2 linked regions of the Ciceribacter thiooxidans genome follow. Each later gene encodes a partner of the first gene's protein in a complex. Links are inferred from orthologs where the notes say so. Each region holds a gene or a part of one and is shown in the gene's direction. Other genes may lie near its edges.

Region 1 (5,689 bases):
GCGACGACGAGGGAGCAGCCCGGCATGGCGGCCATCGACATCACGAACGACGAGCGCAGACCGCTTTGGACGCGTTACAGCTTCTCCCTTCTGTTCTACGCGGTGGTGACGGTTTCCGCGCTCGCCTTTCTCAATCTGCCGGGCGCGCAAGACTATGTCGGAACGGACAACGACGACGTGATGCGCCTCGTCGTCGTTCGCGATCTTCTCGCGGGACAAGGCTGGTTCGATAATGTGCAGCATCGCCTGGGCCTTGAGGCAGGCACGGCAATGCATTGGTCGCGACTGATCGACCTTCCGATCGCTGGGCTCATTGTGTTCTTCCGGCAGCTCATGCCGGAGAGCGTGGCCGAGGCCGGGGCCTTGCTGGCCTGGCCGCTGTCGCTCACCATCCCCTTTCTGGCGATGATGGGACTCGCAGGCCGCCGGATGGGCGGCCCGCAAGTCATGCAGATCGCCTTTGCGATGACGACCATTCTCGTCGTTACGTCGAACCGCTTCCTGCCCGGAGCGATCGACCACCACAATGTCCAGTTCGTTCTCATCGCCACAATGGCAGCAATGCTGGTCGACGCCGACTACAAGCCGTGGAGCTTCGCCGTCGCCGGCGCGGCTGCGGCCGCGGCGATCGCGATAGGGGCGGAGACGACGCCCATCGTCGCCGTCGTCTGCCTGATTGTCGCCGTTCTGTGGGCTTGGCACGGAAGCGCATTCGCCGCCGCGGCTCGGGCATTCGCACTGGCAATTGCCATCGGTATAACGGTCGTCTTCTTCGCCACGGTCCCGCCGAGCCGCTACGGCGAAGTCACCTGTGACAGCCTCTCCATCGGCTATTACGGGATCACCGCGGCTGGCGGTGCACTGCTGTTCCTTTCGGCCTTGCTGGCGAGCGGAGTTCGCCGCGAGTTCCGTTTCGCCGTGCTGGCCGGCGATGGCGTGATCGTCGTCGCGACGGCGCTTATTCTCGCGCCGCAATGTTTGCGCAATCCTCTTGCCGATCTCGATCCGCTGCTGGTCCGGCTGTGGCTCTCCAATGTGATCGAAGCGCAGTCCGTGCTCAGCGAATTGAGCAGCGAGCCCGGCACATTCGGCGGGTTCTACGCGGTCGGTCTTTTCGCCCTGCTCGTCTGCCTTTCGCGGATATGGATGCGCGACCGTGTCGAACTGCACGCCATCCTTCTGGCCCTCGTGGCGGCCGCCTGGGGAATTGCCCTGATCCAGGTGCGCGGCGCTGTTTTCGCAAATCTTTTGGCGATCCTGCCGTTGGCGCTCCTGATTTCCGAACTCCGCCGCCATGCGCATGCCGATCCGGAGAACATGAGCATCGGCTTCTTCTTTCTCGGAAGTGCCCTCATGGCGGTGCCGAGCGTGTGGGCCTTCGTTGGCGTGCTCGCAGCCGAGGGTACGGACGGCATCGCCAACCGGCTAAGGAGCGGAGAACCAAAGCAAACCGAGACGGCTGCATCCGCGGACTGTGAAAGCCGAACGGCGATAGCGCCAATGGTGAACTTGCCGGCGACGACGGTGGCGGCACCCTCCGACAGCGGTTCCGAAATCCTGCGGTTCACCGCCCATCGCGTGCTTTCGGCGCCTTACCATCGCAATCAGGGAGGCATGCTGACGGAATTGCATATCGGGCTTGCTACTCCAGCCGAGGCGGTCGCCTTCTTGCGTGGGGCAAACGTCGGTCTCATCGCCTATTGTCCCGAAGACGCACAGACGAAGCGCCTGGCGGCGATGAAGCCGGACGGGCTCTATGCGGCTCTCGGGCGTGGCGAGATTCCGCCTTATCTCGTGGCCTTGCCGCAGGCGGAGGGCTCGGGATTCCGGCTCTATAAGGTGGACCTGCCGGCTGAATGACGCCCGCGCGGTTGATAACCGGCCTTCGACAGCCGATGCATCGCTTCGATGGCTGATCTTTGCCGTCAATTGGGCTAGTAAGCCTGCATGGCCAATTTTTTCAGTGATGATTCGCCCACCAATCTCACAGAATTCACCGTGTCGGAGCTCTCGGGTTCGATCAAGCGGACGATCGAGAGCGCCTTCGATCATGTCCGGGTGCGCGGCGAAATCTCCGGCTATCGCGGCCCTCATTCCTCGGGTCATGCCTATTTTTCCCTGAAGGACGACAAGTCGCGCATCGACGCGGTGATCTGGAAAGGCACATTCTCGAAACTGAAATACCGCCCGGAAGAGGGCATGGAGGTCATTGCGACCGGCCGCGTCACGACCTTCCCCGGCTCATCGAAGTACCAGATCGTCATCGAGGCACTGGAACCGGCCGGCGCCGGCGCGCTGATGGCGCTTGTTGAAGAGCGCAAACGGCGGCTTGCGGCGGAAGGCCTGTTCGATGCCGCCCGCAAGCAGTTGCTTCCCTACATGCCGAAGGTGATCGGCGTCGTGACCTCGCCAACCGGTGCCGTCATCCGCGATATCCTGCACCGAATCTCCGACCGCTTCCCGGTCCACGTGCTCGTATGGCCGGTGAAGGTGCAGGGGGAAGGATGCGGCGAGGAGGTCGCAAACGCGATCCACGGTTTCAACGCCATCGAGCCCGGTGGGCCGTTGCCGCGTCCCGATGTCCTGATCGTCGCGCGCGGCGGCGGCAGCCTCGAAGATCTCTGGGGCTTCAACGACGAGATCGTCGTGCGGGCCGCAGCCGAAAGCGCTATCCCGCTGATTTCCGCCGTGGGGCACGAGACGGACTGGACGTTGATCGACTATGCCGCGGATGTGCGGGCGCCGACGCCGACCGGTGCTGCAGAAATGGCAGTACCGGTCAAAGCTGACCTGGAGGCGCAGGTGGCGAACCTCGGCGCACGGCTTGCAGGTGCAAGCAGTCGTCAGATGGAATCGAGACGCCAGAACCTCAGGGCGCTCGCTCGCGCCCTCCCGTCACTCGACCAGTTGCTGGCACTGCCGCGCCGCCGCTTCGACGAAGCCGCGGGTAGCCTCGGTCGCAGCCTCGAACTGAATACGATGAACAAACGCCGCAGTTTCGAACGTGCGGCCTCCCGCCTCAACGCCGACATTCTGGCACGGCGGATCGCGGAGCGGCGCCAGCGCCTCAACGAACGCGCCTCGCTTACCGAGAGGATCGTGGAGCGCATGGTCGATCGGCTGAGATCCCGCCTCGGCCGCTGCGATGCCGCGCTCACGGCCATACCGTCGCGTCTGCAGTCGCAGACAGGACGTGCCCGCGACCGACTGACGGGGCTGGTCGCCCGTGCCGATGCCGCCGTGATGGCGGAGACCCGGCAGCGCCGGCATGCGATCACGGCGCACGACCGCATGCTCCAGTCGCTTTCCTACAAGAACGTGCTGATGCGCGGCTATGCCGTCATACGCGATGCTGGCGACCGCCCGATTTCGCGCGCCGCCGGACTGTCGACGGGAACCGCCGTCGCGATAGAGTTCGCCGACGGCCGTGTGTCGGCCGTTACGGGAGAGAGAGGGGAAGCCGTCGCACCCCCGTCGGCGCGAGAGGTGAAGACAGCACCCGCTGCGCCCAAGTCTCCGAAAAAGAGCGAGCCACCGGCCGGCCAAGGCAGCCTCTTCTGATCGGCACGAGGTATCCGTCGCGCCAAGTCGGACCGACGGATGGAATATGTCGCATGATCGAGCCTTTCTTCGCCCGCCTTCACAAGCGCGTGAATATATCTTGCCATAAAGATAAATTGGCGTAAGCATTCCGCTTCGTGAACAGGGAGGCGGATCCAATGGTGAAATCGACGGAGATCACGACAGTTGCCGTTACCGCGGTGGCACCGGCGATCTGGGGGAGCACCTATATCGTGACGACGACAATGCTGCCGCCAGGCTATCCGGTAACCGTCGCGATGCTCCGGGCGCTGCCGGCGGGGCTCATCCTACTCGCGTTCGTCCGCCAGCTCCCGAGCGGGTCTTGGTGGTGGAGAATGCTGGTGCTCGGCGCGCTCAACTTTACGATCTTCTGGGCGATGCTCTTTGTCTCCGCATACCGGCTTCCCGGTGGCGTTGCTGCGACCGTGGGTGCGGTCCAGCCGTTGATCGTCATAGGGCTTTCGCGTCTCGTGCTGACGACACCGGTGCGCCTGGCGGCCGTCGTCGCGGGCCTTGCCGGACTTGTCGGGGTCGGCCTTCTGGTGTTGACGCCGAAGGCGGCGCTTGACCCGATTGGCATTGCCGCGGGACTGGGCGGTGCCGCTTCAATGGCAACGGGCACTGTGCTGACGCGTCACTGGCGCCCGCCAGTATCGAGTCTGACGGCGACGGCCTGGCAGCTGACGGCAGGCGGGCTGCTTCTGGTGCCTCTCGCCTTTACGCTGGAACCACCATTGCCTGCACTCTCATCCCTGAATATAGCCGGTCTCGCTTACCTCGGCCTGGTTGGCGCGGCATTTACCTACATTCTGTGGTTTCGTGGTCTGGTGCGGCTAGAACCGTCTGCGGTGTCATCGCTTGGCTTTCTTTCCCCGCTGGTCGCCACCTTGCTTGGCTGGCTGATTCTCGACCAGGGTCTGACGCCATCACAACTCGTCGGGTTTGTGGTCGTGCTTGCGAGCGTCTGGCTGGCGCAGCGAGCGACAGCATCACCACCGACGGCGGCGAAGCCCGCACCCGCGTCCTGAGACGGTAGCCGTGCGAGTGATGCGAGCGTACACCAGCGACAGACTTTTTGTCGCTTGGCGCGAAGGCTTGCGCCGCCGCCATTTAAACGCTCACCTGACTTCCTATGTGTATTCGTATCGCCGGCGGACACTGAGGCGGTGGCGCTGCAACCGACTGTCGCTCGAGGAGTATGAGATCATGAAGCGGATAGCGGGAATAATTCTCACGGGTCTTTCGCTGGCCGTCGGTACGCCTGCACTTGCGGGCGATGCCGAACTCGCGTCGATCCTGTTCGGAAAGGTATACAACGACGGTGTCACGGCGGTGCAGGTCGGCGCAGGCTACCGCTGGAGAAACGGGGATGTCCCGCTCTTCGTCCGGCATCCTTCACCGGCACTCATGCGTGCGGCGCAGGCGGAAGCGGCAAGCGATCCGACCCTCGGCGAGGCGTTGTCGCGCCGCGGCATCGCCCTGCACAACGTCATCTGGATCCAGACGGCGATGAACGGCGGCCGGATCATCTATCACTATTAAGATATAGGCTCTCGTGGCGACGAAACGGAACGCCCTTACCGCCGCCACGAGCGTTGCCGATTAGGCCCACTCACCCCGGCGCATGACCGGGACCCGGCTTCCGTCAGCTTTCACGCCATCGATATCGACCTTGTCTGAACCGATCATCCAGTCGATGTGGATCAGGGAAGAGTTGCCGCCCTGCGCCTTGATCTGGTCCTGTGTCAGCGAGGCGCCGTTGAGGAAGCACTTCGAATAGCACTGACCGAGCGCAATGTGGCAGGAGGCATTCTCGTCGAACAGCGTGTTGTAGAAGAGGATACCGGAGGCCGAGATTGGCGAGGAATGCGGCACCAGTGCCACTTCGCCGAGTCGGCGGGCACCATCGTCGGTATCGAGCACCTTCAGCAGAACCTCTTCGCCCTTCGAGGCCTTCGCCTCGACGATGCGACCGCCCTCGAAACGGACCTGAATATCGTCGATCAGGGTTCCCTGATGCGAGAGCGGCTTCGTGCTCGAAACATGGCCGTCCACCTTCAGCGCGTGCGGCGTGGTGAAGACCTCTTCGGTCGGGATGTTCGGGTTG
Region 2 (5,806 bases), 660 kb from region 1 along the record:
CGGCGTCGGCTCGCTGAGCAACATCGCCGAACACGGCTTCGCGGCGGAAGAAGGCCGTGCCTGCATCTACGAGATCGACCTCAAGACGGAGAAGAGCCGGATCTTCGCCGGCGGCTTGCGCAACCCCGTAGGCCTCGCCTTCGAGCCGACCACGGGCGCACTCTGGACGGTGGTCAACGAGCGCGACGGGCTCGGCGACGAGACGCCGCCCGACTACCTGACCTCGGTGAAGGACGGTGGCTTCTACGGCTGGCCCTATTGCTACTGGGGCCAGACGGTCGACGACCGCGTGCCGCAGGCGCCCGGCCTCGTCGCAACGGCCATCCAGCCCGATTACGCGCTCGGCGGCCATACCGCCTCGCTCGGCCTCTGCTGGCTGCCGGCAGGCACCCTGCCCGGCTTTCCCGACGGCATGGTGGTCGGCCAGCACGGCTCGTGGAACCGCTCGACGCTCTCCGGCTACCGGGTGATCTTCGTGCCCTTCGAGAACGGCAAGCCTTCCGGCCCGCCGCGCGACATCCTGACAGGCTTCCTCTCGCCTGACGAGAAATTCTCCTACGGCCGTCCTGTCGGCGTGACCATCGGGCCGGACGGTTCGCTGCTGGTCGCGGACGATGTCGGCGACGTCATCTGGCGCGTGACGGGAGCGTGAGCGCGGCGGCTGCCGCTCACCTCACGGCAGGTAGCTGTAGAGCCAGTCGCGCAGGGTCTCGGGCAGAGTGACCGGCTCATCGTCATCCCTGCCGGTCGCCGCCCAGACGATCTCGACCTCCGCCGCGAGTGTCGCCTCGCGCTGGATGAGGATGTCGAAGCCGACCGATTTCATGCCGATCTTGTCGACGCGAACCGTGAGCTTCACCCGGTCGTCGAGATGCAGCGGTTGGTGCAGGCGGATTTCGATCTTGGTCGGCTGGAAGTGCGGCTCGTCCTCGAGCGGCGGGCGATAGCGCCAGAAGTGGCTGAGCGCGGTCTCGGCATGGGCGAGGTAGGCGGCATTGTGCATCCGCCCCGTCATATCGATGTCGCGATAGGGAACGATGATTTCCGTCACTTCGACGCGCGCGATGTCGTCCATGGCCTGCCTGCCCTCTCCCTCATGCCAGGGCATTTATACGTTCATTCGACGAGGAAGAACAAGGAGCGGCGGGAACGACGGCTTCTGTTGACAGTTGTCAATCGGTTCGGCGGAGTGGTGGCGCACCTCGCCGCGGGGTCATAGAATGGCCCGCGAAGACGAAGAAGGTTACTTCGGGCCGACCGGCCGAGAACATCATCTGACCCGGGGACGACCATGACCACACGCCTCTACGAGCACCCGGTTTTTCTGGAGCACCTGACGCCGCCCGGCCATCCGGAGCGGCCGGACCGGTTGCGCTCGATCAACATCGCGCTCGAACATCCCGCCTTCGCGCCGCTGCAGCGGAAGCAGGCGCCGCAGGCGAACGAGGATGCGGTGCTGCTCGCCCATCCGGAGGAACACCTCTTTTCGGTGATGCGGCAGATCCCGGAGGAAGAGGGCGAGATCAACCGGATCGAGACCGACACCTATGTCTCACCGAAGAGCCTGCAGGCGGCGCTGACGGCGATCGGCGGCGCGATGGCCGCCGTCGACGCCGTGATGGCACGTGAGATCGCCAATGCCTTCGTCGCCTGCCGTCCGCCGGGCCATCATGCCGAAAAGGCGAAGGCCATGGGCTTCTGCCTGTTCAACACGATCGCCATCGCCGCCCGCCACGCGATGCGCCATCACGGCGTCGAGCGGGTGGCGATCGTCGACTGGGACGTGCATCACGGCAACGGCACGCAGGACATCTTCTGGGACGAGCGCTCCGTGCTCTTCTGTTCGACGCACCAGATGCCGCTCTATCCCGGCACCGGCAAGAAGGAAGAGACCGGCGCCTTCGGCAACATCGTCAATGCGCCTCTCTCGCCGAACACCAGCAGCGAACACTTCCGCGAGGCGTTCAAGGCGCGCGTCCTGCCGGCACTCGAAAACTTCCGCCCCGACCTCGTCCTGATCTCCGCCGGCTTCGACGCGCACCACCGCGACCCGCTGGCGCAACTTAATCTCGTCGGTGAAGATTTCGACTGGGCGACGGGGCGGGTGATGGAAGTGGCGGACAAATTCAGCCATAACCGGGTCGTCAGCCTTCTCGAAGGCGGCTATGATCTGGAAGGCCTCGCCGAATCGGCGGGCATGCATATCATGAGACTGATGAAGGGTTGAGCATGACCGAAAGCGCCCCCCAGGCCGATCTTTCCGGCTATTCGTTCGAGAAGGCCGTCGCCGAACTGGAGAGCATCGTGGCGCGGCTGGAGCGTGGCGACGTGGCGCTTGACGAGTCGATCGCCATCTACGAGCGCGGCGAACAGTTGAAGAAGCATTGCGAAACGCTGCTGGCCGCCGCCGAAAACCGCATCGAGAAGATCCGCCTCGACCGCGCCGGCAAGCCGCAGGGCACCGAGCCTCTCGACCGCGAATAACACATCGGCACCCGACGGATATCAAGACTTCCGTCCGCGGACGGGAGACGCTTGTGCTTGCCTGCAATATCACTTGCCGGTTTCCAGTATTTCCGCGTCTATCGGCGACAAACCTTCCTGATGATGGGCTTTTCCCCTGCCTGATACTGGTTCAGAAGATACTATATAAGCACTTCTGGATTTAGCAGTTACGATGGCGCAAGACTGATTTTCGGAAAACCTTCTGCGTGCAGTTTGGTTTATCGATTCAACCCAAGTTAAGGGCTTTTCAACCATTCTATTGCAGAACAGCATTGCCTCGCAATTTTGCGAGGCGGGCGAGATGAAGTGGCCCCGCGCCGGCCGTCGCCTGTCGGAAGCCGCCCCCGAAAGCCGCTTCCGGCCGATCATGTTTTCCGATCACTGCCATCTCCGTATGCCGTCGTCCCCGGCGCACGGAGCCGTATTTTCAGAAGGAATTTCCATGAAGCGCCCTACCGTCAAGACCTCGCTGATCCTCAGCCTGGCGTCGATCGCCGTCATTACAGGCGGCCTCGCTTTTGTTGCCATCTCCGGCGTCTCCAGTATTTTCGATCGCGCAAGCGAGATTGCCGACCGGGTGCTGCCCTCGACCAACCAGGTGCGGCTGATGGACAAGGGCATGGTCGACATCCGGCTCGCCTATGCCCGGCACATCATGAACGTCACGCCGGAAGCCATGGCCGCCGTCGAAAAGGACATCAAGACCTATGTGGATTTCCAGCGTGAGCTGATCCGCAAGCAGAACGAACAGTTCATCAGTGGGACCGAAGAGCAGAAGCTGATCGGCGAGGTGACGAAAACCCTCGATGCCTATGTCCAGCACGGCGAAAAGATGCTGGCGCTTTCCCGCGAGAACAAGAAGGACGAAGCCAAAGCCGCCTTCTCCGACGAATTGCAGAAGTACGGCGACGCCAGCGACCAGGCGATCGATACACTGGTCGATTACTATGTCGAAGAGGCGGACGTGGTGCATAACGACATCAAGGCCGAGTTCGACTTCATGCAGGTCCTGATCGCCTCGGTGAGCGCGCTCGCCTTCGTCGTCGCCGGCGCGGCCATGCTGTTCACCGTCACCGGCGTCGCCAACCCGATCCAACGCATCACCCGCTCGATGCGCGGCCTCGCCGGGGGTGATACCGACGCGCCGATCCCCTACGCCGGCCGCACCGACGAAGTCGGCGAGATGGCGGGCGCGGTCGAAATCTTCCGTCAGGCAGCCATCGCCAACAAGCGCCTCGAAGCCGAGGCCGAACAGAACCGCCGTCAGGCCGAACTCGACCGCGTCGCCGACCAGCAGCGCGCCGAGGCGGAAGCCGCCGAACGCATGCGGATTGCGACCTCCGGCCTCGCCGCCGGCCTGAAGCGGCTCGCCTCCGGCGACCTCTCTTTCCAGCTCGACGAAGCCTTCGCCGCCGATTTCGAGGAACTGCGCCGCGACTTCAACCAGTCCGTCCAGCAGCTTTCCTCGACGCTGCAGGTCATTCAGGACAGCGTTTCGACCATGGACAGCGGCGCCCGCGAGATGGCGACCGCCGCGGAGAACCTCTCCAGGCGCACGGAGCAGCAGGCCGCCTCGCTCGAAGAGACCGCCGCCGCCCTCGACGAGATCACCGCCAACGTCAACTCCTCGACCCGGCGCACCGAAGACGCCCGCACCGTCGCCACCCAGGCGAACCAGGGTGCGGCGAAATCGGCCGGCGTCGTCGCCAGCGCCGAAGAAGCGATGCGGCGCATCGAAGGGTCGTCACAACAGATCTCCAACATCATCGGCGTCATCGACGAGATCGCCTTCCAGACGAACCTGCTGGCGCTCAATGCCGGCGTCGAAGCGGCGCGTGCCGGCGAGGCCGGCAAGGGCTTTGCGGTCGTCGCCCAGGAGGTTCGCGAGCTGGCCCAGCGCTCCGCCCAGGCCGCCCGCGAGATCAAGGGTCTCATCCACAACTCCTCAGAAGAGGTGGAGAACGGCGTGAAGCTGGTGCGCGACACCGGCGTGGCGCTGCAGGCGATCAGCGGCTTCATCACCGAGATGAACCAGCACATGGATTCGATTGCGACCGCCGCAAAGGAACAGTCGATCGGTCTTGCCGAGGTCAACACCGCCGTCAACTCGATGGACCAGACGACGCAGCAGAACGCCGCCATGGTCGAACAGTCGACCGCTGCAAGCTCGAGCCTCGCCATGGAAACGGCGAAGCTGCGGGAACTGATCAGTCAGTTCCGGCTCGCAGCCGGCGGACGCGCAGTCTCCACAGCACAGCGCCCGGCAATGGCCGCCGCCCCGGCGGCACGGCCGGCAGCGCGCCCGCTGGCCGCACCTGCGCCCAAGGCCGCTCCGGTACGCGGCAACACCGCGCTTGCCGTCGACGACTGGGAAGAGTTCTGAGCCGGCCCCGCTCAGCATCGGGTTCGAATACGCGCCCCCGAAGGTCTTGCCTTCGGGGGTTTTCTTTCGGCCGCGAGAGCCTTGCAGTTCGCCGCCGCCGGCAGACGGTCAGCGCGACAATCCGAACTGGATCTCGATCCGGTGGTAGGGCGCGCCCGGCCCTCGCCAGTCGTGATAGACCTCGCGGCTCTCGCCGGAAAAATGATGGCGCGACATCTCGATCTCGGCAACAAGCGGTGCATATCCTTGCGTGAACAGGGTCCGCAGGGAACCCTGATGAACGCCGGCAGCAACGATGATCGGCTCGAAGTGGCAGAGTTCGATCGACCCGCCATAGGCCGCGGGCCTTGCGACAGGCCGGCATATCTCCCAGTCGAACGGCGTCTTCCCGTCCTTCGGCAGGTTGTGCGAGACAAAGAGCCAGGGACCGTCCACCGTCAGGCCGACCTCCTCGATCTGTTGCTCGATCAATGGCGCACATTCGGCCGCGGCCTGCCTGATTTCGGGGATGCGCAAGCGCCTGCACAGGCGCAGAACCCACATATCGGGCGTTTCCTTGATCTGCATCGTCGATCTCCTTCGACCTGCAAGTAGATCGCCGATCGTTTCCGGGCAAACGAAGACGTAGTATGCGATTCCAAAATTCACCTCACCATGGCAAGATCGCGAAAAATTCTTCCTGACGTGAGTTCTCCCGCCGAGCGGCATCGCCTAGGTCCGATCTCCCCTTTGAAGGGAGGACGATCGGCCGCGTTTGCGGTTCTTTCCCACTCTCCCGGGCCCCTGCAAAACGGTTTGACGTTTACGTAAAAATCAATTAGCCAATGGACACCATTTCCGCATCAGGCCCGGAGGACCGGCCGCGGACACGAGGGACGTCAGCAGGAGGAGCATGCGCATGTACAAGGCGCCGGTAGA

Evidence for each region.
Region 2: the proteins of xseA (region 1) and H4I97_RS12820 are in contact, whole or in part, in a cryo-EM structure (PDB 8TXR), measured with the Escherichia coli proteins. The link is inferred for Ciceribacter thiooxidans from one-to-one orthologs.

Annotation. Positions count from the first base shown.
Region 1 is NZ_CP059896.1:3,263,292-3,268,980, reverse strand. The notes cover bases 1,423-4,254. They hold xseA (exodeoxyribonuclease VII large subunit), read left to right. Parts: upstream 1,423-1,947; coding sequence 1,948-3,561; downstream 3,562-4,254. Other genes in these bases: H4I97_RS16135 (EamA family transporter), read left to right, coding at 3,720-4,254; H4I97_RS16145 (hypothetical protein), read left to right, coding at 1,423-1,860. Also shown: more of H4I97_RS16145, read left to right, coding at 25-1,422; more of H4I97_RS16135, read left to right, coding at 4,255-4,610; H4I97_RS16130 (hypothetical protein), read left to right, coding at 4,789-5,124; H4I97_RS16125 (aminopeptidase), read right to left, coding at 5,185-5,689. UniProt on the Escherichia coli protein: Bidirectionally degrades single-stranded DNA into large acid-insoluble oligonucleotides, which are then degraded further into small acid-soluble oligonucleotides.
Region 2 is NZ_CP059896.1:2,608,749-2,614,554, forward strand. The notes cover bases 908-3,856. They hold H4I97_RS12820 (exodeoxyribonuclease VII small subunit), read left to right. Parts: upstream 908-2,229; coding sequence 2,230-2,484; downstream 2,485-3,856. Other genes in these bases: H4I97_RS12810 (acyl-CoA thioesterase), read right to left, coding at 908-1,075; H4I97_RS12815 (histone deacetylase family protein), read left to right, coding at 1,292-2,227; H4I97_RS12825 (HAMP domain-containing methyl-accepting chemotaxis protein), read left to right, coding at 2,948-3,856. Also shown: H4I97_RS12805 (PQQ-dependent sugar dehydrogenase), read left to right, coding at 1-652; more of H4I97_RS12810, read right to left, coding at 674-907; more of H4I97_RS12825, read left to right, coding at 3,857-4,888; H4I97_RS12830 (GyrI-like domain-containing protein), read right to left, coding at 4,997-5,455; H4I97_RS12835 (acyl-CoA dehydrogenase family protein), read left to right, coding at 5,787-5,806. UniProt on the Escherichia coli protein: Bidirectionally degrades single-stranded DNA into large acid-insoluble oligonucleotides, which are then degraded further into small acid-soluble oligonucleotides.